Regions from separate parts of the Vreelandella halophytica genome, predicted to be linked through region 4. Evidence: predicted binding sites of a transcription regulator. Region 4 holds the regulator's gene; each other region holds the start of a gene.

Region 1 (7,232 bases), 1.4 Mb from region 4:
GCCAGTACCAGGGCAGGCTCTCCCAGTTGAGAAACACCATGAAGTCCGGCAATACCGGGTCGCCGTAGGTGCCGCGCTCACCAATCTGGCGCATCAGGTACATGCCCATGGCGTAACCACCGATAGCAAAAAACGCCCCGTGGCCCAGGCTCAAAATACCCAGATACCCCCAGACGAGATCCACCGCCACGGCGAGCAGCGCGTAGCTTAAGTACTTGCCGAAGAGATTCACCGTATAGGCGTTGATATGCAGCGCGTGGCCCCGGGGCAGCGCCACGTGCAGTACGGTGACGATCACCAAGGCCGCCAGCAGCACGCCGAGGAAAATCTGCGTGGCGCGCTCGCCAAAGGGGCGGGTGAGCCAGAAGCGGCTCGAGGTTGAATGCAGGCTCATCGCTTAACCCTCCGCCGCGCGGCCCTTCTGGGGGAAGAGTCCCCGCGGGCGCTTTTGAATGAACAAGATGATGAACACGAGCACGATGATCTTGGCGAGTACCGCCCCGGCCCAGGGCTCGAGGACCTGATTGATGACGCCCAGCGAAAGCCCGGCCACGAGCGTCCCCCAAAGATTTCCCACGCCGCCGAACACCACCACCATGAACGAATCGATGATGTAGTTCTGGCCCAGGTTCGGCCCCACATTGGTGAGCTGAGAAAGCGCCACGCCGGCAAGCCCAGCCACACCGGAGCCCAGCGCGAAGGTCATGATATCGACCCGAGTGGCGCGAATGCCCATGGAGCGCGCCATGGCGCGGTTCTGGGTAACGGCGCGCACCTCTAACCCCAGGCGCGTGCGGCGCATGACCAGCATCAGCCCGGCAAACACCAACAGCGCAAAGCCCATCACGTAAAGGCGGTTGAGCGTCAGCGACAGCGCGTCGTTGATGACCAGCGAGCCACTCATCCACTCCGGGGTGATCACCGTGCGGTTCAGCGGCGAAATCACCGTGCGCACCAGCTGCTGGAGGATCAGGCTGATACCGAAGGTGGCCAGCAGCGTTTCCAGCGGGCGGCCCTTCAAAAACTGAATCACGCTACGCTCGATGGCGATGCCGGCAAGTGCGGCCACCAAAAAGCCCGCCGGGATGGAGAGCATCAGCGCCAGGCCCGGTTGGCCGGGCAGTAGCTGCTGCATCATCCAGGTGGTGTAGGCGCCGAGCATCATCAGCTCGCCGTGGGCCATATTGATCACGCCCATCACGCCGAAAGTGATCGCCAAGCCAATCGCCGCGAGTACCAGTATTGAGCCCAGGCTCAGGCCGAAATAGAGCGTCTCGACGCCGCGGTTGATCTTGAGGCTCTGCTCGATATTGCCCAGGGCGTTGCGCGCCGCCTCGGCCACCGCCGGATTGTCGCCGCTCGCCGCCCGGTTCAGGGCTACACGGGCGCGGGGGTGCAGGCTGCCCGAAAGCGCCTCGATGCCTTCCATCTCGCCGTTTTCTGCCTGGTAGATCGCCACGGCCTGGGCCAGGCGCATGCTGACGTAGTCGTCTTCGGCTTCCGTGATCACCGTGGCCAGCGTATCAAAAAGCTCGTCGTCCACCTCGCCCAGCAGGCGATCCGCGGAGGTGCGCCGGCGCTCCACGTTGGGCGAGTAGAGATCCACCACGGCGATGGCGCTACGCAGCTGGTTTCGAAGCGCGTTGTTGATGCCGATGCGATCCAGCTCGCGGCGTGACATCTCGCCGAGCGCCTCGCCGGTCAGGGCGTCTTCCACCGGCCAGTTGCGCCCGCTATTGTCCAACACGACCACGAAACGACCGTCATCCGTTCGCTGCAGGCGGCCGTCCAACAGCGCCTGGAGCCACTCCCGGGCGCGCTCGTCGTCGCTTTGCAAGATATTCGAGATCGCCTCGCCCTTGTCGCGGTAGGAATCCACGTCCAGGGTTTCGAGCAGCGCGTAGCCGGAGTCGTCGTTGGGCGAAGCGGCGCTGGTTTGCGCCGCCGCACTCGGTAAAAAGCCGGCCAGCAGGCACAGCAGCGCCCAGAAAAGGAAACGCCTCATCGGGTTCTTCCTTTGAGTATGAGTAAGAGATGGCGTGCCCCGGGCCGCCTACGCGGCCCGGGTAAAAGGCGTACTCGAAAACGCTACTCGGCCAGCGCCGCTTCGGCTTCCTCAGCGGCGTTACTGCCACCGCAGGAGCCGTTGACCACGTTGAAGTTGCCGCACTCCATGGGCTTGCGCCAGTCACTGATCAGGTCGCGAGAGCCGGGCAGGTAATCCGACCAGGCGTCGCCGGCCACCGTGGAGGGCGTCTGCCAGACGATGTCGAACTGGCCGTTGTCCTGCACCTCGCCGATCAGCACCGGCTTGGTGATGTGATGATTGGGCATCATGGCCGCATAGCCGCCGGAAAGGTTCGGCACGCTCACGCCGATAATGGCGTCCTTGATGGCATCCACGTCGGTGGTGCCCGCTTTACGAACCGCTTCCGCCCACATGTTGAAGCCAATGTAGTGGGCCTCCATCGGGTCGTTGGTGACCGACTCTTCATCACCGGTATGCTCGATCCAGGCGTCGATGAAGTCATAGTTTTCGTCGGTGTCCACGCTCATGAAGTAGTTCCACGCGGCCAGGTGGCCGACCAGCGGGCCGGTGTCGATACCGGAAAGCTCCTGCTCACCTACCGAAAAAGCGATGACCGGGATGTCCGCCGCGTCGATCCCCTGGTTGGCAAGCTCACGATAAAACGGCACGTTGGCGTCGCCGTTGATGGTGGAGACCACTGCGGTGGGCTTGCCCTCTTCGCCGAAGCGGCGGATCTCGGAGACGATGTTCTGCCAGTCCGAATGACCAAACGGCGTGTAGTCGACCATGATGTCTTCATCCGCGATGCCGTGCTCGTCCTTCAAAAAGGCTTCGAGAATACGGTTGGTGGTACGCGGGTAGACGTAGTCGGTGCCGATCAGCGCAAAGCGCTCGATGCCCACTTCGTTGATCAGATATTCGACGGCGGGAATCGCCTGCTGGTTGGGGGCCGCCCCGGTGTAGAAGACGTTTTCCGAGGACTCCTCGCCTTCGTACTGAACCGGGTAGAAGAGCAGGCCATTGAGTTCCTCGACCACCGGCAGCACCGCCTTGCGCGAAACCGAGGTCCAGTTGCCGAAAATGACGTCCACCTCTTCCTGGGCGAGCAGCTCCCGGGCGCGCTCGGCGAACAGTGGCCAGTTGGAAGCCGGGTCGACCACCACGGCCTCAAGATCCCGGCCCAGCAGCCCGCCCGCGTCGTTTTGCTGCTGGATGAGCATCTCGACGGTATCTTTCAGCGTCGACTCGCTGATCGCCATGGTGCCGGAGAGCGAGTGGAGAATACCGACCTTGATCGGGTCGTTGCTCTCCTGAGCCACGGCCTGGGCGCCGGCGCCCATGACGGCGACAGCCAGTAAAGAGGTCATGAAACGGCGGGAAAGAGGAAGCGTTGGTTTGGCCACTTGGATCTCCTTGCGCCCTTTGAAAAGGGCTCGTTATTTGAATAGCGGGCCTGCGGGGGCGTTAAACCGGGCAGGTATCGCTTATCACTCTTGCAAGGGATGCGCCAGGATGGCGCCTTGGGCGGTCATGCTTTTTAAGTCAATGGGTTATCAACACCAAACCCGGCTTAGCCGGCTTTAGCTGCACCAATTAGGATCAATACAGGCTCGGCGCTGATCGTTTCTGATGCGCCCGCCCACGCCATGCACCAAAAGCGTTTCATGGAGCCAGCACCTATGCACAAAAAAGCGCCCCGAAGGGCGCTTCAAAGCATGGGTGAAAGCGAACATCACACGGCGCGCTTGCGGCGCTTTTTGAGCAGCGGCAGCAAAAGCGACAAGAGCGCGACGGCGAGCAGCGAGAGCGAAATGGGCTTCTCGACGAAGGTCATCCAGTCACCGCCGGAGATCTGCAGCGCCCGACGCATGGACTCCTCCATGATGTTGCCCAGAATCAGCGCAAGAATCAGCGGCGCGGCGGGAAAGCCGAATAAGCGCATCCCAAGGCCCAGTAGGCCGAAGCCTAACAGCAGCAGCAAATCGAACACGCTGAAGCTCATGCCGTACACGCCGATCATGCAAAATATCAAGATCAGCGAGAGCAGCATCGCCCGGGGCAGATCGAGAATCTTGGCGATCAGGGGAATCAGCGGCAGGTTGAGCACCAGCAAGAATATGTTACCCACGTACATGCTCGCCACCACGCCCCAGAAGACGTCCGGGCGCTGTTCGAGCATCATCGGCCCAGGCGTCACGCCCATGACCAGCAGCGCGCCCAACAGTACCGCCGTGGTGCCGGAGCCGGGCACGCCCAGAGTGAGCAGCGGCACGAAGGAGCCGGTGCAGGCGGCGTTGTTGGCCGCTTCCGGCGCGGCTACGCCCTTGATGTTGCCCTTGCCAAAGGTATCGCCGTCTTTAGCGATGCGTTTTTCCATGCTGTAGCCCAGAAACGAGCCGATCGTGGCGCCGGCGCCGGGCAGCACGCCGGTGAAAAAGCCCAGCACCGAGCTTCGGCTGACCGGCCCGGCGATCTGCCCCACTTCCGAGCGGGTGAGCTTCAGCGAGCCGATGGCGTTACGCGGCGCCTCCTTGCCACCCCCGCCGCGCAGCAGCATGTAGAACACCTCGGCCAGCGCGAAGATACCCAGCGCCACCACCAGGAAATCGATGCCGTCGAGCAGCTGCGCCGAGCCAAAGGTGTAGCGCTCGGTGCCGGTTTGCATGTCGATGCCCACGATCGAGATCATCACGCCCACCACGGCGGCGATCAGGCCTTTCACCAGGGACTTGTCCGAAAGCGACACCACTGCGGTCAACCCCAGCACCATCAGCGCGAAGTACTCCGCCGGGCCGAAGCTTACCGCCACTTTGGACAGAAGCGGCGCCACCAGCATCAGAAAGACCACCGAGACCGTACCGCCCACGAACGACGAGTAGGCGGCAATCGCCAGCGCCTTGCCCGCCAGGCCCTGCTTGGCCAAGGGGTAGCCATCGAAGGAGGTCGCCACGGTGCCCGCAACCCCTGGGGCGTTCAAAAGAATCGACGAGGTCGAGCCGCCGAAGATGGCGCCGTAGTACACCCCGGCCATCAGGATCAGCCCGGAGGAGGGTTCCATCGAGAAGGTGATCGGAATCATCAGCGCCAGCGCGCTGATCGGCCCAAGGCCCGGCAGCATGCCGATGATGGTGCCGGCAAACACGCCGGCGAAAACGTAGGCGATATTGATCGGCTCGAGCGCGATGCCAAAGCCGTACATGAGATTGTTCAAGGCATCCATGGGCGTGTCTCTCGTTAGCAGCGTTTAGACGACGGCGCTTAAATCGGCAGTATGCCGGTGGGCAGGTAGACATCCATCACCCGCGTCATCAACAGATAAAGCCCCAGCACCACCGCCAGCGACACCGCCAGGTTCACCCCATGACGGCGGTAGCCGTAGTAGGCGGTCAGGCCCACGCACAAAAGCAGTGAGGCCACCACGAAACCCAGCGGCACGAGCAGCAGCGCGTAGGCGGCGATCGCCACCGAGGTCACGATGACGCGCGCCCAGGGGGTCAACAACAGCGGGCCTTGCTGAGCCTGCTCGTCGATCTCGTCGCTTCCGGCAATCGGCGCCGGCTTTTCGAAAAACAGAAACCCGGCCAGCAGCAGCAGCGTCACGCCAAGCGCTTTGGGAAAAAGGTCCGAGTCGACCGGGCGCGGCAACGGAAACGTCGGCACCTGCCAGGCCATGGCCAGATACGCTGCCGCGAACACGGCAAGCACGAGGGCCAGCCACTGATTGGTGTTTAATCGCGTCATGAGGAGTCTCTTTCAAAAGAAGGGCCGCGAAGGTAGGGCTAGGCCCGCGTTTCAGGCAAACGACCCCGGCGGCCCATACGGCCACCGGGGTCGTAACGCGACGGCCGTTTTACTGGCGCAGAAGGCCCAGGTCGCTTAGCACGCTGCTGAACTGCTCCTGCTGCGCGTCCAGGAAGTCACCGAACGCGTCGCTGTCCTGATAGGCGTCGATCCAGCCGAGCTGATCCCGGGCCTCTTGCCAGCCATCGGTCTCGAGCATCTCGGCGAAGAGCTCTTCGTAGTAGGCGACCGCTTCTTCGGGCATATCCGGGGCGCCCATTACGCCGCGCCAGATATCGAAGGTGTAGTCCACGCCCTGTTCCTGGTAGGTGGGTACATCGGCAAGCCCGCCGCCCAGGCGCTCCGGCGAAGAAACGCCGAGGGCACGGAGCTGGCTGCCTTCACCCAGTTGGCCAACGGATTCGCCGGCGCCGGTGATCACCGCTTCGACGTGACCGCCCATCAGGTTGGTCATGGCGTCGCCGCCGCCGGAGAAGGGAATGTAGTTGACGCTGGAGGCGTCGAGCCCCGCCGCCGAGGCCACGCCCGCCATGGAGATATGATCCATCGAGCCCGGGGCGCTGCCGCCGCCCACACTCAGATTGGGGTTCTCTTCAAGCGCTGCGAACAGGTCGTTGAGGTCCTGATATTCGGAATCCTCGGCCACCAGAATGATCGAGTAGTCGGTGATCAGCCGCGCCACCGGGGTGAAGTCGGTGTGGTCGTAGCGCGAGGCGCCGGCCAGCGGCACCAAAATGATGGGCGGGCTGGTGGCGAAGAGCTTGTGGGGGTTGCCGTCGTCGCGGGCGATCTGCGCCCAGGCGACCGCGCCGCCGCCGCCGGGGACGTTGATAGCGGCGTAGTTCTCGTCCGCCAGGCCTTCTTGCTGGATGACGCGAGACACCGTACGTACCAGGGTATCCCAGCCGCCGCCCGGGTTGGCGGGGGCGATGAATTCAACGGATTTACTCGGCGTCCACTCCTGAGCCTGGGCGGAGGACCCCACGGCGGCCAACAGGGCAGCGGGCAGGGCCAGCAGAGCGAGACGTTTTGAGGGCGTGGTCTTTAAAAATAGCGTCATGGCGTTCTCCACGTGTCGGTGTTGTTATGATCTTTACGTCGCGAACGTTAGAAGACCCAGGCGGGCCGAAACAAGCTTGTGGTCATAAACGCTAAAAAATTCTTTATGGGCATTTTGTTCATTTTGTTCACGCCCGGTAGCCGATGCCTTGGAAGATGGACCGCTTCAGGATAGCGCGGGGGTATCCACGAGCCGGTAGCGCCGCTCCGGGCGCCCCACATCGCCGTAACCAAGTTCAGCGACGACGCGCTGCTCGGCGACCAGAAATTCCAGATAGCGCCGCGCCGTCGAACGGCTAGCCCCCAGGGCGTGGGCGACCTGCACCGCGGTCAGCGCCGTGGC
Region 2 (7,232 bases), 270 kb from region 4:
AAAATCCTGCCCCTGGGCGTAGGTACCCATCAAGATCGAGCGCGCGTTGTTCTGCGCGCTTAGCCGCTGAACCTGGCGGGAAAGAATCAGCTCGCCCACGCTCTCTTCGATGAACATGCTGTCGCGCATTTTGACTTCGCGTACCTGCATGCCCTGTTGGGCAAGGGCTGAGGCCATGATTTCCGAGCTGATCCGTCCAAAGGTCGACGACTCAGTCAGATTATCGATGCTGACGAAAGTCGCCGCGATCATCGGGCTGTACCGGGTCAAGTCCGGGTTGTTGGCGATCATGGTCATCGCGGCCTCGTGGGCCAGGTCGGATAGATCCGGCGGCGGCGGGGGCGGATTGGCATTTCGCTGGTTGATGCCCGCGCAGCCGCTTAGTAACAGCACGCACAGGGCAAAAAGCGCCAGGCGCCAGTGGGCACGGCGCGTAATGAAGGCAAACGGTGAAGAAATCATGGCGTGCATGGCCTTACCAGGTATTGGTGAGTGGGATAGAGGGCTCGACAGGGGTATGGTATACCCGGCGCGGCGCGTATTGGTGGCGATCACCCTTATTGATGTAGTAGATATTGGAAGAAGAGTACAGGATGCGCTCGCCATCGATGATCTGCGTCGTGACGATGATCTCTTCGTTGCCGGTGTGCGTCCAGCTGCCGCTGGTGATATCCGCCGCGATCCCCGCCGGAATCAGCCCCAGCGCCGGTTCGCTCCAGCGGTTGATCGGAATCGTGGCCACGGCGATACCCGCCGTTAGTGCGGTGAACGCGCCTACCGGCGGGCGGATAAAGCCGCGATCGCGATGCTCGACGACCTCGACATCGATAACGACCTCGGCGCTGTTATCGGTGGGGTTCATGGTCACGTTGGCGCCTCGGGTGACCAGCTCGCTGGTCAAAAAGGTGCGGAAACCGCGGCCAAACTCGCCGCCGCTGTAGGCTACGTAGCCGTCCGGCTCTTGGTCTTGAATATGTAGGTCGCGAAACCGTACGCGCTCGCGCTGAAGGATCTGGCCCGCTTCATGGCGTGCGAGTATTTCCCAGTGGTGAGCGGCCTGCATGCGCTGCTGCTCGGAATAGGGATAGGTTGTCGCAATCGGCGCTTGCGAGGTATTGGCGTAAAAGCAGCCGCTCAGGGTAAGACTCAACAGTCCCACGCCAAGCGCGCCTCTCAAACGCGTTGTTCCAGCTAAAAGGCGGGTATACACCGGCTAGTTCCTTCTCTTCACAAAAGGTGTTTTTGATAGACTTGTCGGCCACGTCTATATTCCATCGGCCAACGGGTAGAAAACTTGAATGAGTAGAGACACCTATGCTTGAAGACCACCGCGGAGGTCCGCGCCACGACTCGTTGCTGTCCGCGTACCCGTCGGACGATGGCAACAGCGGCTGGATGATCAGCTATATCGACATCATGACGCTACTCGTCGCGCTGTTTGTGATCATTATCGCCGCAGCGAATGTAAGTCCTGGCTGGTCAAACGACGACCCGCTGGATTTATCCACCAGCGACGCGCCGGACACTCAGCAGCCCGAGCTTCGCGTGCCATTGCCGGAAACGCTAGAGCGTACCCCCGCGCCAGCGGCGTGGGGGCTGAGTCCCGCCGCCATTAGCGCCTCGCTTGGCGTGGTGGGGCCGTTACCTCGCAGGCCCATAGCGTCGCCGGCACAAGTGCCGGTAGAAGCCCTTCCACCCCCTGCGCTGCTGGCCCGCCTGGCGCCTGGCGCTCAAGTCGATGCGCTGGATATTGACGAGCCTGCGGCGGTTTTTGAGTGGCTGCTTCCCACGCCGCTCTTTACCGCCCAGGCCACGGCACGCCAAGGCAACGCTACACGTCTAGCGGGCAACTCGGCCCTGGCCGACTACATGGTGATTCTAACCGATCAGCCGCCGGTAAACGCGATTGCCTTGAGCGACGAGGCCATCGAAGGGGCGGTGAGCGCCGCCGAGGGCTTGAACGAGCGCGTCGCCGACTCGCTTTATCTGCCAAGTTTGGAGGGGGTCGAAGTAGCGCGTGTCGCCGAAGGGATTAGCCTGCGTGTGCAGGATCAGCTGCTATTTCCCTCGGCCACCTCGGAGCTCACCGAAAGCGGCGCTTCTTTGGTGGATAGCCTGCTGGAAACCATTCAGCGCTTTGATGGCGAGGTATGGGTCGAAGGCCACTCGGATAGCCAATCGATCAATACGCCGGAGTTTTCCTCCAACTGGGCGCTCTCCAGCGCCAGGGCCATCGCCATTGTCGAAGCGCTCGAAGCAGCCGGCGTCGAGGCTTCGCGGTTGCGGGCGGTGGGGCTCGCCGCGACGCGGCCACTCGAGGACAACACCACGGCGGATGGCCGCGCGAGAAACCGCCGGGTCGAGGTCGTCATTCACGTGGAGTAACGTACCGGCAAAAAAAGACCCGCCGGGGGAGGGCGGGTCACTAAGGGCTTGGCTCGATGTATTCTGCTGGCGTCAGGTGAGGGGTGTACAAGGCCGCCAGCAGGTACAAGTTGAGTATAGGCATTTTGGCGTTTCTGCCAAGCATTTTTTGAATGTTTTTTTATGCCTTGTTAAAGCCTTGTTAAAGTTTTACCGTTTTTAAGTGATAACCCACGAGGCATCGAGCCAGAATGCGAGAATTCATTTGCATCAATGTGGTGCAAAGTAGCTGCCCCGTTCTGGTGCTCGTAACTTTGCGGCACAGCACTCGCTTTTTATCTTTTTGAAAGTAAAGAAAATACGCTGTGTGGCACGTAATCTGCTTGGTGGCTAATTCACAGCGCCGCCCGTCCATATCGGGTGGCCTAAAACGCGAGCAGGTGCGCCATGCCGGAACACGTCCCAACACAACGATCGGCCCAAGAGCTTGGCAGCAGAGCGCTGGACCCCGCCTTCGAGCCGCGCTTGCTGGTAACGGACCTGGACGGTTCTTTGCTGGACCATGACAGCTACGACTTTTCACCGGCCAGAGCGTCGCTCATTCGGCTTGGCGAGCTGGGGGTGCCCGTCATCCCCGTGACCAGCAAGACCCGCGCCGAGCTGATTCCGCTGCGCGAGGCCCTCAAGCTCACTTCCACCCCCTTTGTCGCTGAAAACGGCGCAGTGATCGGCTTGCCGCCGGGCTGGTGCCATCCAAGTCTGGACCGCCCGGGCGACGCCAGAGACGGCATCGTCATCAAACATACCGGGGTGGATGCCCGTTTCATTCGCGCGCGACTGAACGTATGGCGTGAGCGCCTGGGCGTGCGCTTCACCCGTATGGGCGAGATGTCCGTCGAACGGCTCATCGAACTGACCGGGTTGGACGAGGCGCGCGCCAATGCCGCGCGCCAGCGCGAAGGCAGCGAGCCGCTAATCTGGGAGGATGACGACAAGGCGCTGGAAGGTTTTCGTCAAGCGCTCGAGAGCGATGGCCTGGCGCTGACCCAGGGCGGGCGTTTTCATCATGTAATGGGCGCGGCCTCGGACAAAGGCAGCGCCGTGAACTGGCTGATCAAGCGCTTTAGCGCCCTACGTGGGCGGGCGCCACTTACCCTGGGCCTTGGCGATGGGCCCAACGATGTCGAAATGCTCGAGGCCGTGAACCAGGCGGTGGTCATCAAGGGGCGTCACCGCTTGACCGTGGCCCCCGCCAACCCGCTTTTATATCGCACCCATGCAGAAGGCCCCGAGGGCTGGGTCGAGGGCCTCATGTACTGGTGGGGCCAGGCAGATGAACGCTTGGCAGTGGCCGAAGACGACGCCACGACGGGATAAATTGGGTCCTGGGGCCTTTTAAAGTCAATGCCGGACGATACGCCAAAGAGGGCACACTATGAGCGATTTTCATCAAAATGGTTTAGTGACGGACTTTCACAACTTGACGCGGCGTCCCGTCGAGGATCTCGAGAAAGACCTGGCTGACTTTGCCAAGCGCCGCCCCATGGGGCTCATTCTACCGTCGCTTTTTTCCGAGCTCGAAGGGCCGGCGCTGTCGGCGATCATCGACGAGCTCAAACACGTTCCCTACCTTGGCGAAATCGTAATCGGGCTCGACCGGGCCGACCGCGAACAGTTCTTGTACGCCCGGGAGTTTTTCTCCCGTCTGCCGCAGCATACGCGCATCCTTTGGAACGACGGACCGCGCCTGCGCGCGCTGGATAGCGAACTCGAAGAGCACGGTCTGGGGGCATTGGAGCCGGGTAAAGGACGCAACGTGTGGTACTGCGCTGGTTATATGCTCGCATCGAACCGCTCGACGGTGGTGGGGCTTCACGACTGCGATATTTTGACCTACGACCGTGGTCTGCTGGCGCGCTTGATGTACCCAGTAGCCCATCCGCGCTTCAACTACAGTTTCTGTAAGGGCTACTACCCGCGTATTGCCGAAGGCAAACTCAACGGCCGCGTTTCCCGGCTAATGGTCACACCGCTTCTGCGCGCCCTGAAAACCGTCTGCGGGCCGCTGCCGTATCTGGATTACCTGGACAGCTTTCGCTACCCGCTCTCCGGCGAGTTCGCCATGCGCCGTGACGTGCTGGAAGGCATTCGTATTCCGGCGGATTGGGGGCTCGAGATAGGCGTACTCTCGGAACTTCAGCGTAACTATTCGATGCGCCAGATCTGTCAGGTGGACATCGCCGATGCCTACGACCATAAACATCAGCCGGTCAGCGAAGAAGACGCAAGCGGTGGGCTCAACCGCATGAGTCTGGATATCGCCAAAGCGCTTTACCGCAAACTCGCCACCCAGGGCGTGAGTTTCAGCAGCGAGGATTTCCGCACGCTCAAGGCGACCTATTACCGCTTGGCGCTCGATTTGATCGAAGCCTACGACCATGATGCCACCATGAACGGACTGAGTCTTGACCGCCACAGCGAAGAGCAGGCGGTCGAGCTTTTTGCCAGCAACCTGCTGGAGGCGGGCAACCTGTTTCTGGACAACCCGCGCGAACGCCCCTTCATCCCCAGCTGGAGCCGCGTACAGGCCGCCGTACCGGATCTCCTGGCGCGCATGCACGAAGCGGTCGAGTTGGACAATCAGGGCAAGGTCTAGCAAGAACGTATTCAGCTCTAGTGGCAAGCGCAGGTTTCAGCGGGTAATTTCTAAAACGTGGCCTCGCCAGCAAAGGAAGGCCATGCCTTCCATCGCCCAATAGAATGGGGCGCCTGAGATAGGCTCATCCACCGTAGGAGCAGGCTTTAGCCAGCGATGCCGCGCAAAGCGCGGCTGGGGTCGATGCCAGAAAAAAGGCTGGCCTGAAGAGGCCAGCCTTGTGAGCGACAGGCGTTAGAAGTCGCTGGTGGGGGCGCTGGTGCTGGGCAGGCGCTGTACCGTTTGCGGTGCGGCGTCGTGGATACGAAAGTGCGTTACCCGGTCGCGCAGCTCCATGCTGAGCTGGGCCAGCGCTTGGGTGGCGTGGTTGCTCTCCTGAACCAGCCCGGCGTTTTGCTGGGTCATCTGATCCATCTGAGTGACCGCTTCGTTGACCTGCTCGATACCGCTGCTTTGTTCCTTGGTCGCCGCCGCGATCTCCTGTACCAACGTGCTGAGCTGCTGAATATCGCCCACTACGCTGCTGATGACATCGCCGGTATCGCGTACCTGCTGGCTGCCGCCGGTCACTTTCACGCCGGAGTCTTCGATCAGTTTCTTGATCTCCTGCGCCGCCGCAGCTGAGCGGCTGGCCAGCTGGCGCACCTCGTTGGCTACTACGGCAAACCCGCGGCCCTGCTCGCCGGCGCGGGCGGCCTCGACCGAGGCATTGAGCGCCAGAATATTGGTCTGAAATGCGATGCCGTCGATCGTGTCGACGATGCTGCTCATCTGCGACGAACTTTCGTTGATGGCATCCATCGTGCTGACCACATTGGTCATGGCGTCGCTGCCACGCTGGGCGTTAGAGGCCGTGGAGGCGGCCAGTTGACGCGCGTGGTCGGCGTGCTCGGCGTTTTGCTTCACCGTCGCCGTCAGTTCTTCCATGCTCGAAGCGGTTTCGGCAAGCGAGGCGGCCTGCTGCTCGGTGCGCGTCGAAAGCTCTTCGTTGACGCCCACGATCTGCTCGACCCCGCTGTTGACCTGGTCGGCGCCCTGGTGAATCCCGCCAATCGTATCCGCCAGGTTTTCCCGCATACGGTTGATATTGAACAGCAAGCTGTGTTGATCCGAGCGGGCAAGCGTGGTGCTGCGGGTCAGGTCACCATCGGCAATATGGCTGACCACGTTGGCGGCATAGCGCGGGTCACCCCCCAGCCGGCGTCCTACATCGCGAATGATCCAGCCCATTAAAAGCGCCACGGGCAAGCCGATAATGAGAAAGGCGATCAGCGACTGAATCAGGTTGCTAATAAAATCCGCGTTGATGTCATCGGTATAGATGCCCGCGCCATAGGCCCAGCCCCAATCAGGTAAGTAAGCGAAATAGCTGATTTTGGGAAACTGGTCGTCACCCGCATCGATGCGGCGCGAATAGTACTCGACGTGGCCGCCGCCGGACTTGGCCGCCTCCATGAAGGCGCTGTAGAGATACATGCCGCGACTGTCCTGGAAGCTACTCATATCGTCGCCCCGTTCACGCCTGGGGTGCGCGACGATATCGAGCTGTTCGTCGAAAGCGAAGATATATTCGCCGTCGCCAAAGCCGGCGTTGACGATGCTCTCGATTGCGCGCTGCTGCGCCTGCTCGCGGGTAAGCTCGCCGCTGGCGGCCCGCGCTTGAAGTGATTCCAACTGGGAACCCAGACTCTCGACTACCTGCTGGATACTGGTGCGCCGCTCCTCCTCCATGGTTTGTCGAGTATCCCAGCTAAGCCAGCCCACCAGAGCCAGCATGGCAAAGCATATGATGGCCAGTACGCCCCACAGTCTTTGGTTCAACGTTAATCGTGTCATGGTGTTCCCGGTTTGGTTTTATTTAAAACAAGCACCTTCAGATACGATGCTGTATATCGGCGGAAACCGGCGGAGCATTAATAAAAAAAACCGCTTGCAGAGCAAGCGGATGATGAGGGGCGGGGTGCGTCTTGTTCCGAGTTATAGTGAGCGCGCCTCAAGGCGCCTCACTGCCCATCATGTCGATCAAGCGCTCCTCGCTTGGCAACCCCTCGATACGATCAAGGCGGATATGGCCGTCGTCGGTTTCGCGCTGGAAAGCGCTGGTCGGGGTGGCGTTCAGGCCAAGCGCCTCGAAGAGCTGGTTATTGGTGTAGACCTGCTCCTCGATCGCGATCGCCTGGGCGCTGGCCTCGATAGGCTCGCCTTCGCTATG
Region 3 (7,232 bases), 1.9 Mb from region 4:
TTTGTCGTCAGGGGCCTCGCCTACTGGCCGTCCCATTCGCCGTTATCGGGTGTTTCCTCGGCGCCAACGTATTGAAACAGGAAGGTAAGCGCCGCGGGTAGGCTGGCACGCCATACACGCCAGGTGTGCCCGCCGGGGTAAAGGTCCAGGCGCACTTGGCCTGGTTGAATGCGCTCGATTGCCTGGCGCAGCAGGCGGGCGTGATATTCGGCGTCAAACTCATCGCGGCGGCCCGCGCTGATATAAAGCGGCACCGGGGGCGTGGCGCTGGGTTCGTTGTTGGCGCCCGGCGCGACCGCCAGGCGGTAATCTTCCAGGTGAGCCGGATAGTTGAGCCGCTGCCAAAGCGCTTGATCGAACTCGCCCTGGGCGTCGAGAAAGGCCGGGTGGCGGTGCGCCGAGGAGTTGCGCGGCGGTGCGGGGACGTAGCTTGCCGGGCTAAGCGCCGCTACCGCGGCGAACAGGTCCGGCCGCTCGAGGGCGAAATTCAGCGCGCCGAAGCCGCCGGCCGAGAGCCCGGCCACGCCGCGCTTGGCGCGGGTGGTGCCTACGCGGTAGGTGGTTTCGATATGCGGCATCAGGTCGTCGAAAAAGGCGCGGCGAGCAGGCTCGTTATAGCCATCGACCCACCAACTGCGGCTGCCCGGCATGACGAACACCGCCGGGGGGAGGTGCCCGGCGTCGATCAAACGGTCGACGGTTCGGGCCAGCCGCCCCCGGCTGACCCAGTCGTGTTCGTTGCCGAACGAGCCATGCAGCATGTAGACCACCGGGTAGGGCTCGGCGGCATCTACCTGGTAGCCGTCGGGCAGGTAGAGCGTGTAAGGGTAGTCATCACCTAGCACCGGGGAGGGGAACGCGTGGCGCGAGACCTCGCCGGCCAGCGCCGGGGCACTGAGTAAAAAAGTACTCATAACAACAGTGAGCGCACGCGCTGAGCGCATAAGATAAGCCGCAATAGGGTGAAGGGGCACACTGCCTCCGAGTGTTCATGACAAAAGGGATGTGACCAGCGGGGCTGGCTGCGCTATTAGCATAGCAGCGCCTCAGGGCAGGAGGCTTGGATGCAAAAGGTCGAGGAGATTTATTGGCTGCGCGCCTACGGATGCGCGGCGGTTTTCCTGTTTCATTGGCTGGACCATCTCAATCAACGCGTGGACACCCTGACCACCGATTTGATGCGTATCCCCCTGGTGTTGGGAACGCCGGTTTTTTTGTTTATCTCCATTTTCGTGTTCGCGCTTCGCTACGCCCGCCAGGTGCCGCCGGGGTTTTTATGGCAACGCGTTAAGTACGTGATGCTGCCCTACGTAACGTATGGGTTTATCTACGCCACCGCCGAGTGGGTGCGCCTGAATATGGGCGGGACCTCGGTGGGGTATTTAAGCGTTGCCCGGGAGTACTTTCTCTACGCGGGCTGGCACGGCTACTTTCTGATTATCGCCATGCAGTTCTACGTGGCGTACTGGTTGTTTGCCCGCTGGCGGCTGTGGCGGTTCGACCCGGTGCCCGGGCTTTGGGTGAGCTGCGTGGTCAGCATGGCGTACTGGGGCACGGCCTACTGGCTCGAGGTGGCGCCGCCAGGCTACCTGCTATGGGTCGCCCCGCTTGGCTGGGTGTATCTGTTCTTTTTGGCGCTGGTGCTGGTGCGCTACTACCAGCCAGTAGCGCAAGGCGCGACAAAACCCCGCCCGCCGCGCTGGATGCAAGTGTTCTCCTCCCCGGTTTGGCTGGCCGGGGCGGTGGTGCTGATCGTACTGGCTACGCTTCCCGGCTGGCTGGTGTTCACCTCCAAGGAGGTGTGGGTGATCCCGCTGTTCGTGTTGGCAACGCTTTGCGCCATGCGCTACCTGAAAGGGCGCCCCGCGCCTGCGTGGATGCGCACGATCAACCGCTACTCCTTCGGCATTTATCTCGCCCACCCGATGTTTTTTGCCATTGTCGATACGGTGGTCGGCGTAGAAACCCTGCCGCTTTTCCTTTACGCGCTGCTGTTGATCGTCGTGGGCGTCGTGGGCTCTATCGGGCTGAACAAGATCGCGAATACCACCACGTTGACCACCATGCTCTTTGGGAAGCGCTTGAAAGTGTAGCAAAGAGGCGATCACCCCGTGCTTGCGCACGCATTTGGTTCAATAAAGGCTTTTATGAACCCTTTTGGTGCAGTTGAAAGTGACTTCTGAGCCCCGTCCCGGGTGCGTTGATTTGAACGCGCAACATCAGGGCAGCTTTCGGGTTGAGAAAATCATTTTTAAAACAGAGGCTTGGTAATTCGCCATGCCATATTGGTGCAAAGTTGGCACGTTACATGCTTATTAAACGGCAACGGCTGGCGTCGTAGGCAAACGCCTCACAGCGTGCTACAACGATAGTCGGTTTATTTTAATCGCTGGTCACAGGGTCGGGTTTGAAACTCGCCTTAATGCGAATACACAACAAAGGCGTGCTATACGCTCGCGGCGTATCAACGGTTTTGTTCAACAATACGTTTAATAGATCGCTTAACAGTACACGCTTTAAGCCACGCTCATACCGGAGACGGAGAACAGTATGTCAGCCAAGACGCTCGCGCTAATCGAAGAAAATGAAGTCAAATGGGTAGACCTGCGTTTCACCGATACGCGCGGTAAAGAGCAGCACGTCACCGTACCGGCACGGGACGTGGACGAAGAGTTTTTTGAAAACGGTCAGATGTTCGATGGCTCCTCCATCGAAGGCTGGAAGGGCATCAACGAATCCGACATGATTCTGCGCCCGGAAGACGGCACCGGCTTTCTCGACCCCTTCACCGAAGATGCCACGCTGATTTTGCGTTGCGACATCATCGAGCCGGCCACCATGCAGGGTTACGATCGCGACCCGCGCTCCATCGCCAAGCGTGCCGAAGCCTACCTCGAGTCCACCGGCCTTGGCGACACCGCGTTTTTCGGCCCGGAACCCGAGTTCTTCATCTTCGACGAAGTACACTGGAAGACCGACATTCAAGGCTCCATGTACAAGATCTCCTCGGAAGAGGGCGCTTGGGCGACCGACAGCCAGATCGAAGGCGGCAACCTGGGCCACCGCCCGCGTGTGAAAGGCGGCTATTTCCCGGTTCCGCCGGTGGACAGCTTCCACGACATTCGTGGCGCAATGTGTAACACCCTTGAGGCGATCGGCCAGAGCGTCGAAGTGCATCACCACGAAGTGGCGAACGCCGGTCAGAACGAAATCGGCGTCAAGTTCAACACCCTGGTGAAGAAGGCCGACGAAGTTCAGGAAATGAAGTACGTGATCCACAACGTGGCCCACGCCTACGGCAAAACCGCGACCTTCATGCCCAAGCCCCTGGTTGGCGATAACGGCTCCGGCATGCACGTTCACCAGTCGTTCTGGAAAGATGGCGCCAACCAGTTCGCCGGCGACGAGTACGCGGGCCTTTCCGAAATGGCGCTTTACTACATTGGCGGCATCATCAAGCACGCCCGTGCCCTGAACGCCTTCACCAACGCCTCGACCAACTCCTACAAGCGTCTGGTGCCGGGTTTCGAAGCGCCGGTCATGCTGGCCTACAGTGCGCGTAACCGTAGTGCGTCGATCCGTATTCCGTACACGGCTAGCCCGAAAGGCAAGCGTGTCGAAACGCGCTTCCCCGACCCGACCGCCAACCCGTACCTGGCGTTCGCGGCCATGCTGATGGCGGGTATCGACGGCATCAAGAACAAGATTCATCCTGGCGATGCCATGGACAAGAACCTGTACGACCTGCCGCCGGAAGAAGGCAAGGCCGTACCGACCGTGGCCTCGAGCCTCGACCAGGCGCTGGAAGCCCTCGACGCTGACCGCACCTTCCTGACCGAAGGCGGTGTGTTCACCGATGACATGATCGACGCCTACATCGAGCTCAAGATGGAAGAAGTGACGCGCATGCGTATGGCGACGCACCCGGTCGAGTTCGACCTGTACTACAGCTGCTAAGCTCTAACGTTAGGGGCACCCTTGAGGTGTTACTGACTCAAAACCCCGCCTCGGCGGGGTTTTTTTATGGGGAGAACATGGGCATGCGTGTCATTGGCATGGCGAAGTACGCGCGCCTGGCGGCGTTGCTGTTGGGGCTTTCGCTGACGGCGGGAAAGCTTCAGGCGCAAACGGTGTACCGCGTGGTGGATGAAAGCGGCCGGGTCACTTATACCGACAACCCGGAGCGCGGCGGCGAGGCGATCACGCTGGCGCCGTTGCCCGGGGTCGAGCGGACGTCGCCGCCACCGTCTTCGAGCCCGACAAGGGCCCGGCCCGGCCAGCCCTTCATGCCCTACGACCGGTTTGTGATCGCCAACCCGTCGGCCGAGGCGCTGATTCGCGATGCCATGACCCCGGTCGAGGTGTACGTTGAGCCGGCCCTGCGCGACGACCATCAAATAAGGCTTCTGGTGAACGGCGAGGTCAGCCAGTCGGCGCTGCACAGCGACGCGTTTTGGTTGACCGGCTTGCCGCAAGGGCACCACCGGCTTCAAGCCGAGCTGCTCGATAGCCAGGGGCGCGTTCAGCACCGCACTGACGCGGTGAGTATTACCGTCGCGCCGCGCTAATATGCACTAAAATGGTGCGAAGTCGCGGCGTTAACCGGGCTGTGCTGCGCTATTAAACGCCGCGTTGCGCCGCCTTAATGCGTTAAAGCCGTGCACGACGGTGCTAGCGCCCAATTGGCGCGCTTTTTGCAATTCCTCTTAAAACATCACACAGACATTGCACCACACGATGATCAAGCCACGCGAATTCTTAAGGGGCTCCTCAGGACACGCCATGTATCAGCGTTTACTCGAACACCTCACCACCGCAGTGCTGCTGCTGGACGGTGAACTGCGCGTCTGCTGGATGAACCCGGCCGCCGAAGCGCTACTGGCGGTCAGCATTAGCCGCGTCAAGGGCATGAGTCTGGACACGCTGCTGGGCTGTGGCGAAAGTATCGATAATGTATTGGCCAAGGCGCGCGACGCCTTTCACCCTTATACCCAGCGCGAGGCGCGCATTACCCCGCTCAACGGCGAGCCACTCACCGTGGACTACACCGTCACGCCGCTTTCGCCTGGCGAGCTTCTACTCGAAGTGGAGCCGCGGGACCGGCTAATGCAGATCTCCCGGGAGGAGGCGCTGACCACCCGCCAGGAAACCATCAAGGTGCTGGCCCGGGGCCTCGCCCACGAGGTGAAAAACCCGCTGGGCGGTATTCGCGGCGCGGCCCAGCTTCTTGAGCGCGACCTCGACGACCCGGCGCTTCGCGAATATACCCATATCATCGTTCAAGAAGTCGACCGGCTAAAAGACTTGGTCGACTCCATGCTCGGCCCTCATCACATTACCCGGCACGCGCCGGTCAATATTCACAAGGTGCTCGAGCGCGTGCGCACGCTGCTGCTCGCCGAGCATCCCGATGTGGTCATCTCGCGGGATTACGACCCCAGCTTGCCGGATCTTTCCGGCGACGAATCCCAAATGATACAGGCGGTGTTGAACGTGGCGCGCAACGCCGTCCAGGCCATGAGCGAAGCCGAGACACCCACCCCGGAGCTGATTCTGCGTACCCGCGCCAAGCGCCAGTTCACCCTGGGCGCGGAGCGCCATCGGCTGGTGAGCGAAGTGGGTCTGATCGATAACGGCCCGGGTATCCCCGAGGCCCTACGCGCGACGCTTTTTTACCCCATGGTCTCCGGGCGCGCCGAAGGCAGCGGCCTGGGGCTCTCCATTGCTCAGTCGATTCTGCATCAACATCAGGGATTGATCGAATGCGACTCACACCCCGGACGTACCGAATTTCGTCTGTTAATTCCGTTGGTCAATAACATTACCGGAGACGCGTCATGACTGAGGCGACACAAACCGATGTTTCACGGGTGGTCATCGTCGATGACGACCGCGCTATCCGTTGGGTGCTGGAGCGCGCCCTGGCGCAGCCGGATCTTGACGTCGAGTGTATCGAGCGCGCCGATACCGCCCTTGACCGGCTCTTGAGCGACCCGCCGGATGTGCTGGTCACCGATATCCGCATGCCGGGGATCGACGGGCTGGATTTGCTCTCGCGCGTGCGCGAGGCGCATCCGGATCTACCGGTCATCGTCATGACCGCCCACTCGGATTTAGACAGCGCTGTGGCCTCCTATCAGGGCGGGGCTTTCGAGTACCTGCCCAAGCCTTTCGACGTGGACGAAGCGCTGGCGCTGGTGCGTCGTGCGGTCGCCCACGCTCGCGAGCGTCAGCGCCCGGTCAGCGTGCCGGAAGGCCTCAACGCCGAGATCATCGGCGAGGCGCCGGCCATGCAAGAGGTGTTTCGCGCCATCGGGCGGCTGTCGCACTCGCACATTACGGTGTTGATCAACGGCGAGTCCGGTACCGGTAAGGAGCGCGTTGCCCAGGCGCTTCACCAGCACAGCCCCCGCGCCGGCCACCCGTTTATCGCACTGAACATGGCGGCGATTCCGAAGGATCTCATCGAGTCCGAACTGTTTGGCCATGAAAAAGGCGCCTTTACCGGCGCCGGTGCGCAGCGCCAGGGCCGTTTCGAGCAGGCCAACGGTGGCACGCTTTTTTTGGATGAGATCGGCGACATGCCGGCGGAAACGCAGACCCGCTTGCTGCGCGTACTGGCCGACGGAGAGTTCTACCGGGTGGGCGGGCATACCTCGGTGAAGGTCGATGTACGTATCATCGCCGCCACCCACCAGAACCTTGAGTCATTGGTGGACGAAGGGCGCTTTCGCGAGGATCTGTTCCACCGCTTGAACGTGATCCGCGTTCACCTGCCACGGCTCTCCGAGCGCCGGGAAGATATCCCGCGGCTTACGCGTCACTTTCTGGCCGAGGCCGCCAAGGAGCTTTCGACCGATATCAAGGTGCTCACAGCGGACGCCGAGACACACCTGACCAAGCTGCCTTGGCCGGGTAATGTCCGCCAGTTGGAAAACATCTGCCGGTGGCTAACGGTCATGGCGTCCGGGCGTGAAATATTGATCGAGGACCTGCCCCCGGAGCTGCGTACCATCAGCGCTTCGTCCGCCGGGGGCCAAAGCGATTGGCGCACGGCCTTTCGCGGCTGGGCGGACCACGCCCTGGCCGAGGGCCATACCCACCTGTTGGAAGAAGCGGTGCCGGATTTCGAGCGCATTTTGATCGAAACCGCGCTCAAGCACACCGGCGGGCGTAAGGGCGAAGCCGCCGAGCTTTTGGGCTGGGGGCGCAATACGCTGACCCGCAAGCTA
Region 4 (7,232 bases):
ACGAACTGGCTCACCCGAGGGTCGTCGTTGGTATCGAAGGTGTCCGGCGTGCCCTCGGCCACGACCTGACCATCGGCGATCAGATACAGGTAGTCGGCAATGCTCAGCGTCTCCTTGATATCGTGGGAGACCACAACCGAGGTTAGCCTGAGCGCCTCGTTCAGGCGCTTGATCAGTTGCACCAGCACGCCCATGGAGATCGGATCCTGACCGACGAAGGGCTCATCGTAAAGCACCAGCTCCGGGTCCAGGGCGATGGCGCGCGCCAGCGCCACCCGCCGCGCCATGCCGCCGGAAAGCTCGGCGGGGGTGAGTTCGCGTGCACCTCGAAGCCCCACCGCCTGAAGCTTCAAAAGCACCAGATCGCGAATCATCGCCTCGGGCAGGTCGGTATGCACTCTAAGCGGAAACGCCACGTTTTCGAAAACGTTTAGATCCGAGAAAAGCGCGCCGCTTTGAAACAGCATGCCCATACGTTTGCGCAGGGCAAAAAGCGCCTTGCGCGAAAGCTTATGAACGTCCTGCCCGTCGATCAGCACACGGCCGCGGTCCGGCTCCAGTTGGCCGCCGATCAGTTTCAACAGCGTGGTTTTACCCGTACCGCTGGGGCCCATAATGGCGGTGACCTGCCCCCGCGGGATACGCATGTTCACGCCGCGAAAGATTTCGTGCTCGCCTCGGGAAAAGTGAAGGTCTTCGATTTCAATGAAGGGTATTTGCGTCATGAGTGGATAAACCCTCCTCACAGGGCGGATAGCTGACTGACTTTGCGTATCGAGATTCAACGTCGATATCGTCGACGCCAGGGCCGGGACACCATTAACGCTAAAATATCGCGACCACCAAAGTCATGGCTAACGCTTGGGCACGGGCTCATCAAGACCGGCAATTTAAAAACAGTGTTTCCGAAATATTAGCGAACATTGTACCTCAACGCTACCCGTTAAGCGCGAAGCCACCCAAAAGGATGTTTTTAAAACGTTGCTCTACAAGGAATTGTCAAAACGGCGATACCTATCCATTGATCCAAAATGCTATTCTAAGGCCTTAATACCGCAAGCTTAGTGAGCCCATAATGTCAGCGCCTCTCGCCTCCCCCAGCGCGTTACGTGAAAGCGCCCTGCGCACGCTACAAATCGAGCAGGCCGCCATAGGCGAGCTTCAGGAAAAACTGGACGAACATTTCGATCACGCCTGCGCCTTGATTCTGGCCTGCCAAGGGCGGGTGGTCGTGACCGGCATGGGTAAATCCGGTCATATCGCCGGCAAGCTGGCGGCCACGCTTGCCAGCACCGGCACGCCGGCCTTTTTCGTCCACCCGGGTGAAGCGAGCCACGGCGACCTGGGGATGATCACCCGCTCGGACGTGGTCATCGCGCTCTCGAATTCCGGCGAAACCGCCGAGGTCACCGCCCTGCTGCCGCTTTTGAAGCGTTTGGGCGTGCCTTTGATCAGCATGACCGGCCGCCCCGAGTCCACGCTAGGCACCCACGCCGACGCCCATCTGAATAGCGGCGTGGCCCGGGAGGCGTGCCCGCTCGACCTGGCGCCGACCAGCTCGACCACCGCGGCCCTGGCGCTGGGGGACGCGCTGGCGGTCGCGCTCTTGGAGGCGCGGGGCTTTACCGCGGAGGACTTCGCGCTTTCCCACCCAGGCGGCAGCCTTGGCAAGCGTTTGCTGCTGCGCGTGAAGGACCTGATGCACAGCGGCGAGCGTCTGCCGACGGTGCCGCTAGGCAGCCCGCTTCGCGATGCGCTATTGGAAATCACCCGCCAGGGGCTTGGCTTTACCTGCGTGGTCGACGCCCAGGGCCGGCTGGCCGGCGTTTACACCGACGGTGACCTGCGCCGCACCCTCGACGAACACCACGATCTACGTGTCATCAGCGTCGATACGGTCATGACCCGTCCGGGCAAGCGCATCCGCCCGGACATGCTCGCCGCCGAGGCCGTGCGCCTGATGGAGGATAGCCGCATTACCGCGCTTGCGGTGGTTGATGAACACGAGCGCCCGATTGGTGCCTTACACATGCACGACCTGCTTTCGAGCGGCGTGATTTAACCCGTACTCAGTCCCAATACCGCTATAAAGGAGACTCCATGGCCGTACCCGATGCTTTAAACGACCGCATCCGCCACGTTCGCCTGCTCGCGATCGACGTGGACGGCGTACTCACCGACGGCCGCCTCTACTTTCAGGCCGACGGTGTCGAGATCAAGGCTTTTCACACCCAGGACGGCCACGGCCTCAAGCTTTTGAAGCGCGCCGGCTTTCACGTCGCGCTGATCACCGGCCGGGATTCGCCCATGGTCAGCCAACGCGCCAAGTCGTTAGGGATCACCCACGTCTACCAAGGCGTCGAGCACAAGCTCGAGACCCTCAAAGCGCTCTGTAAGCGTTTGGACATCACCCTCGAGCAGGTGGCCTACTGCGGCGACGACCTGCCCGATCTTGGCTGCATCAAACGGGCCGGGGTCGGCATTACCGTACCCAACGCGCCGGACTACATGCATACCCACGCCGACTGGATCACCGACTCACTTGGCGGCCACGGCGCGGTGCGCGAAATTTGCGATACGCTGCTGATGACCCAGGGCCACTGGGACGCGGTGATGGACACCTACCTCTAGAGGCAACGCGATGGCGGGTTTGACGATAACGCGGATCAGAAAACGCCTTTGGATACCGGCGCTGGTCATTGCGCTGGGGGCCTGGCTCGTCTGGCTCGACCCGCGCGGGCCAGAGGTCGTCGAGGTCGACCCGGACGTACAGCGCGAGGAGCCCGGCCACGTGCTCGAAAACGCCGAGCTTACGCTGTTTGGCGAAACAGGCAGCGTCACTCAACGCCTTCAAACGCCGCACCTGGTCCATACGCCTCAGCAAGCGCTGACCGAGGCCGACGCGCCGCGGGCGACGCTATTCGATTCCGACCAGCGCCAGTGGCTCGCCAGCGCCGACCACGGCATACTGCAAAACGAGCACCAGTCCCTGATCATGGAGGGCTCGGCCAAGCTACTCGCCCCGGACGAGGGCTGGCAGCTCGATACCGAGCGGCTACACTACGATGGCATCGACCGCCACGCCTACACCGAGGCACCGGCCCTTTTACAGCAGCCTCCTCAGCAGATGAGCGCCAACCGCATGGATGTCTGGCTCGACACGAGCCAGGTCCGGCTCACCGATAACGTACGCGGCACTCACCCGCCCGCCCGCTCAACGCCTTAGGAGTCGTTATGCACCCGTTTTTACGTACCGCGCTACTGGTACTGGCCCTGCCTTTGAGCGCCGCCGCCCAGACAAGCCAGGCCCCCGTCGAAGTCGAAGCCGACCGGCTTGACCTTGATCAGCGCGCGGGTACCGCCGTCTACTCCGGTAATGTGGATATCCGCCAGGGGGAAATGCAGATTCGCGGTGACCGTGTCGAAATCTCGCGCAACGACGCCGGCGAGCTTTCCCAGGCTGTGGCCACCGGCGAGCGCGCCTACCTTCGCAACCAGCTCGAAAACGACGAAGGCCCGATGGAGGGATGGGCGCGGCGCATCGTCTACCACGTCAGCGAACGGCGCATCGAGCTTATCGACCAGGCCGAACTCCACCAGCGGGCCGACCGCTTTCAGGGCGGGCGTCTCGAGTACTTCATCGACCGCGAAGTGGTTCAGGCGCGCTCAGACGTTAGCGGTAGCGACAACCAGCGCATCCGCATGACGCTACAGCCCGCGCAATAGGAGAATGACCGTGTCGAGCACGCAACCTGGGGCGGTCAAAACGCTTCACGCCCGCCACCTCGCCAAAAGCTACAAGCGTCGCCGGGTGGTAAAAGACATCAACCTGGAGATCACCCAAGGCAGCGTGGTGGGCCTACTCGGGCCCAACGGGGCGGGCAAGACCACCTCGTTTTACATGATCGTGGGCCTGGTCAAGGCCGACGCCGGTACGGTGGGGATCGACGAGCGCGACCTGACTCGGGCACCGATGCACGAACGCGCCACCGCCGGCATCGGTTACCTCCCCCAGGAGGCATCGATTTTTCGCAAGCTGTCGGTGGCCGATAACATCTTGGCGATTCTGGAAACGCGCAAGGAGCTGGACCGCCGCGCACGGGAAGCGCGCCTGGAGCAATTGCTCGACGATTTCCACATTACCCATATCCGCGACAACCTGGGCATGAGCCTTTCCGGCGGCGAGCGCCGCCGCGTGGAGATTGCCCGCTCGCTTGCCACCGACCCCGCGTTCATTTTGCTCGACGAGCCCTTCGCCGGGGTCGACCCGATCTCGGTCGGCGAGATCAAGTCGATCATCCTGGCCCTCAAGGCACGCCACATCGGGGTACTCATCACCGACCACAACGTGCGCGAGACGCTGGATATCTGCGATATCGCCTATATCGTAGGTGACGGCCACATCATCGCAAGCGGCGACTCAACCGCCATTTTGAATAACCAGAAGGTTCGTGAGGTCTACCTGGGCGCCGATTTCCGCCTCTAAACCATCGCCAATCCTAAAGTTCCGTGTAGTGGCATATTTATTGCACTTGCGCCAGACCCCAACTCGCACTAGGGTGGAGCTTTACGAGTAACGAGTGGTTCTTCAATGGTCATGAAAGCCTCTTTACAGCTGCGGGTCGGCACGCAGCTGACCATGACGCCTCAACTGCAGCAGGCCATTGCCCTGCTGCAGCTCTCCACCCTCGATCTTCGCCAGGAAATTCAGCAGGCGCTCGACGCCAACCCGCTGCTGGAACAAGAGGACGAGTTTGGCGAAGAGAGCGTGACCGAGACCGCCGAAGCCGAATGGGAAGAGAGCATCCCCAGCGAACTCTCCATCGATAGCGAGTGGTCCGACACCTATCAGGACATGGCGGCCAGCGCCGGCAGCGAGGGGCCGGATTTCGAGCGCCAGGCGGCGGGTCAAAGCCTGCATGGCCACCTGCTTTGGCAGCTGGCCATGACCGACGCCAGTGAGCGCGAATACGCCATTGCCGAAAGCCTGATCGACGCGCTGGACCCCAACGGCTACCTCACCCAGCCTCTCAACGATATTCGCGAAGGGCTCAAGGCCCAGGGGCTCGAAGGTTTGAGTCAGCGCGAGGTGGAAAACACGCTGATGCGTATGCAGCAGTTCGAACCCACCGGCGTTTTCGCCCGCGACCTGCGCGAATGCCTGATGCTCCAGCTCGCCACCCTGGCCGACGACACGCCGCTTCTGGTGCCCGCCAAACGCCTGGTGCGCCAGTTTCTCGAAGCGCTCGGCAAGGACGACCTGCGCCTTTTGAAGCGCCGTCTGGGGCTTGACGACGAGCAGCTCGATGACGTCATCGGGCTGATCAGAAGCCTCGACCCGCGCCCGGGCAGCGCATATGGCGTCACCAACGAAAGCTACATCACCCCGGATCTGGTGGTGCGCCACGATAACGAAGGCTGGCACCTCGAGCTCAACCCCGAAGCGCTTCCGCGGCTGCGCGTCCAGCCGGACTACGCAAGCCTGATCAAGCGAGCGGACAAGAGCCAGGACAACCAGTTTTTAAAAGAGCACCTGCAAGAGGCGCGCTGGCTGATCAAAAGCCTGTCGAGTCGCAACGATACCCTGTTGCGCGTTGGTCGCGAGATCATCGCCCGCCAGCTGGGCTTTTTGGAGCGCGGCGAAGAGGCCATGAAACCCTTGATACTCGCCGATATCGCCGAGGCCGTGGAGATGCACGAATCGACGATTTCACGGGTGACGACGCAAAAATACATTCACACCCCCCGCGGTGTATTCGAGCTCAAGTACTTCTTCTCGAGCCAGGTGAGCGGTCATGACGGCAACGACAGCCACTCGAGCACGGCGATCCGCGCCCGGTTGAAAAAACTGATTCAAGAAGAGACGCCGGGCAAGCCGCTCTCGGACAGCCGCCTGGTGTCACTATTGGAAGATGGCGGCATTAGCGTAGCGCGGCGCACAGTGGCAAAATACCGCGAAGCCATGGGGATTCCCTCCTCCAGCGAACGGCGGCGTTTGCGTTAAAAAGTGAAACTGGCCGCCGGGGCTTTGCAATGGTAGAAAAAGAGTTACAATCAAAGGACAGTCCTGGATTAGGAGTACGTCGATGCAAGTCAACATTACGGGCCATCACCTGGAACTGACCGACGCTCTGCGCGATTACGTTAACGAAAAACTCGAACGTATCGAGCGTCACTACGACAACATCACCACCGTTCATGTCACGCTTTCCATCGAGAAAGAGCGCCAGCAGGCTGCCTGCACCCTACACGCAGCCGGCGCCGATTTGCACGCCGAAGCCCAGGACAATGACATGTACGCCGCCATTGACGCGCTGGCCGACAAGGTCGACCGCCAACTCGTAAAACACAAGGAAAAAGCACAAGCTCGCGCCCAGGGCGCTGGCGTGCGTTAAATCGATGACCCTGGAAACCATACTCCCCCCGGAGCGCGTGCTGTTCGACGTCCCCGGGGGCAGCAAAAAGCGCGTGCTAGAGTTCTTCAGCACCTTCATCGCCCAAAATACGCCCAGCCTGGATAGCCAGGAAGTGTTCAGCCGTTTGATCGGCCGCGAGCGATTAGGCAGTACCGGCATTGGGAATGGGGTCGCGATTCCCCACGCCCGTAGCCCTCACTGCAGCGCTCCTATCGCTGGCTTTTTAAAGCTTGCCGAACCGGTGGATTTCGACGCTATCGACGGTGACCCGGTGGACCTAGTGTTTGTACTGCTGGTGCCGGAAGAGGCCGACGACACCCACCTTGCGCTGTTGGGTCAGGTCGCCACCATCATGAATGACGTCGCCACCCGCGCACAGTTTCGCAAATGCGAGAGCCAGCGCGAGCTTTTGGAGATCGTCACCGCCAAAATTCGCGAGCAAACGGGCAGCTAGAACCAGGCCCTACCCACCCAGCCCTACAGACCGAAGAGAAACACTATGCAACTGGTGATTATCAGCGGCCGCTCCGGGTCGGGAAAGTCCATTGCGCTTCAGGCGCTGGAGGACCTGGGCTACTACGCCATCGACAACCTGCCGGCCATGCTGCTGGGTTCATTGGTCGATGAGCTAGGACAGCAAGGCGAGCGCACGCATTTGGCGGTGAGTATCGATGCGCGCAACCTGCCCACAGCCCTGGAGCGCTTTCCGGCGCTGCTTCAGGACATCAAATCCGGCAGTACCCGGGTGCAGGTGATTTATCTGACCACCGACGCCCGGATTTTGCTCGAGCGCTATTCGGCCACACGCCGGCGCCA

The links. Region 4 encodes sigma-54, which starts transcription at its own class of promoters, with help from an activator protein. Its sites were predicted from a motif close to TGGCACNNNNNTTGCTNT; they were not measured.
Region 1: a site for sigma-54 is predicted at 3,522-3,539, ahead of urtA (urea ABC transporter substrate-binding protein). Genes of this name have one in related genera too.
Region 2: a site for sigma-54 is predicted at 2,682-2,699, ahead of ACWHXT_RS11205 (HAD-IIB family hydrolase). Genes of this name have one in related genera too.
Region 3: a site for sigma-54 is predicted at 2,298-2,315, ahead of glnA (glutamate--ammonia ligase). Genes of this name have one in related genera too.

The regions. Positions count from the first base shown of each region.
Region 1 covers NZ_OZ309107.1:3,545,557-3,552,788, forward strand. The annotation lists gene urtC (urea ABC transporter permease subunit UrtC) at 1-394, opposite strand, end outside; gene urtB (urea ABC transporter permease subunit UrtB) at 398-2,005, opposite strand; gene urtA (urea ABC transporter substrate-binding protein) at 2,089-3,396, opposite strand; gene ACWHXT_RS16480 (tripartite tricarboxylate transporter permease) at 3,762-5,249, opposite strand; gene ACWHXT_RS16485 (tripartite tricarboxylate transporter TctB family protein) at 5,288-5,770, opposite strand; gene ACWHXT_RS16490 (Bug family tripartite tricarboxylate transporter substrate binding protein) at 5,880-6,890, opposite strand; gene ACWHXT_RS16495 (response regulator) at 7,056-7,232, opposite strand, start outside.
Region 2 covers NZ_OZ309107.1:2,406,984-2,414,215, reverse strand. The annotation lists gene ACWHXT_RS11220 (FlgO family outer membrane protein) at 1-471, opposite strand, end outside; gene ACWHXT_RS11215 (hypothetical protein) at 476-1,159, opposite strand; gene ACWHXT_RS11210 (OmpA family protein) at 1,315-2,385, shown strand; gene ACWHXT_RS11205 (HAD-IIB family hydrolase) at 2,812-3,741, shown strand; gene ACWHXT_RS11200 (glycosyl transferase) at 3,800-5,020, shown strand; gene ACWHXT_RS11195 (methyl-accepting chemotaxis protein) at 5,255-6,856, opposite strand; gene dsbG (thiol:disulfide interchange protein DsbG) at 7,014-7,232, opposite strand, start outside.
Region 3 covers NZ_OZ309107.1:231,036-238,267, forward strand. The annotation lists gene ACWHXT_RS01145 (alpha/beta hydrolase) at 21-914, opposite strand; gene ACWHXT_RS01150 (acyltransferase family protein) at 1,065-2,093, shown strand; gene glnA (glutamate--ammonia ligase) at 2,551-3,957, shown strand; gene ACWHXT_RS01160 (DUF4124 domain-containing protein) at 3,984-4,568, shown strand; gene glnL (nitrogen regulation protein NR(II)) at 4,783-5,841, shown strand; gene glnG (nitrogen regulation protein NR(I)) at 5,838-7,232, shown strand, end outside.
Region 4 covers NZ_OZ309107.1:2,137,390-2,144,621, forward strand. The annotation lists gene ACWHXT_RS10055 (ABC transporter ATP-binding protein) at 1-725, opposite strand, end outside; gene ACWHXT_RS10060 (KpsF/GutQ family sugar-phosphate isomerase) at 1,076-2,062, shown strand; gene ACWHXT_RS10065 (KdsC family phosphatase) at 2,101-2,631, shown strand; gene lptC (LPS export ABC transporter periplasmic protein LptC) at 2,642-3,226, shown strand; gene lptA (lipopolysaccharide transport periplasmic protein LptA) at 3,235-3,726, shown strand; gene lptB (LPS export ABC transporter ATP-binding protein) at 3,737-4,486, shown strand; gene ACWHXT_RS10085 (RNA polymerase factor sigma-54) at 4,592-6,004, shown strand; gene hpf (ribosome hibernation-promoting factor, HPF/YfiA family) at 6,087-6,395, shown strand; gene ACWHXT_RS10095 (PTS sugar transporter subunit IIA) at 6,400-6,870, shown strand; gene rapZ (RNase adapter RapZ) at 6,916-7,232, shown strand, end outside.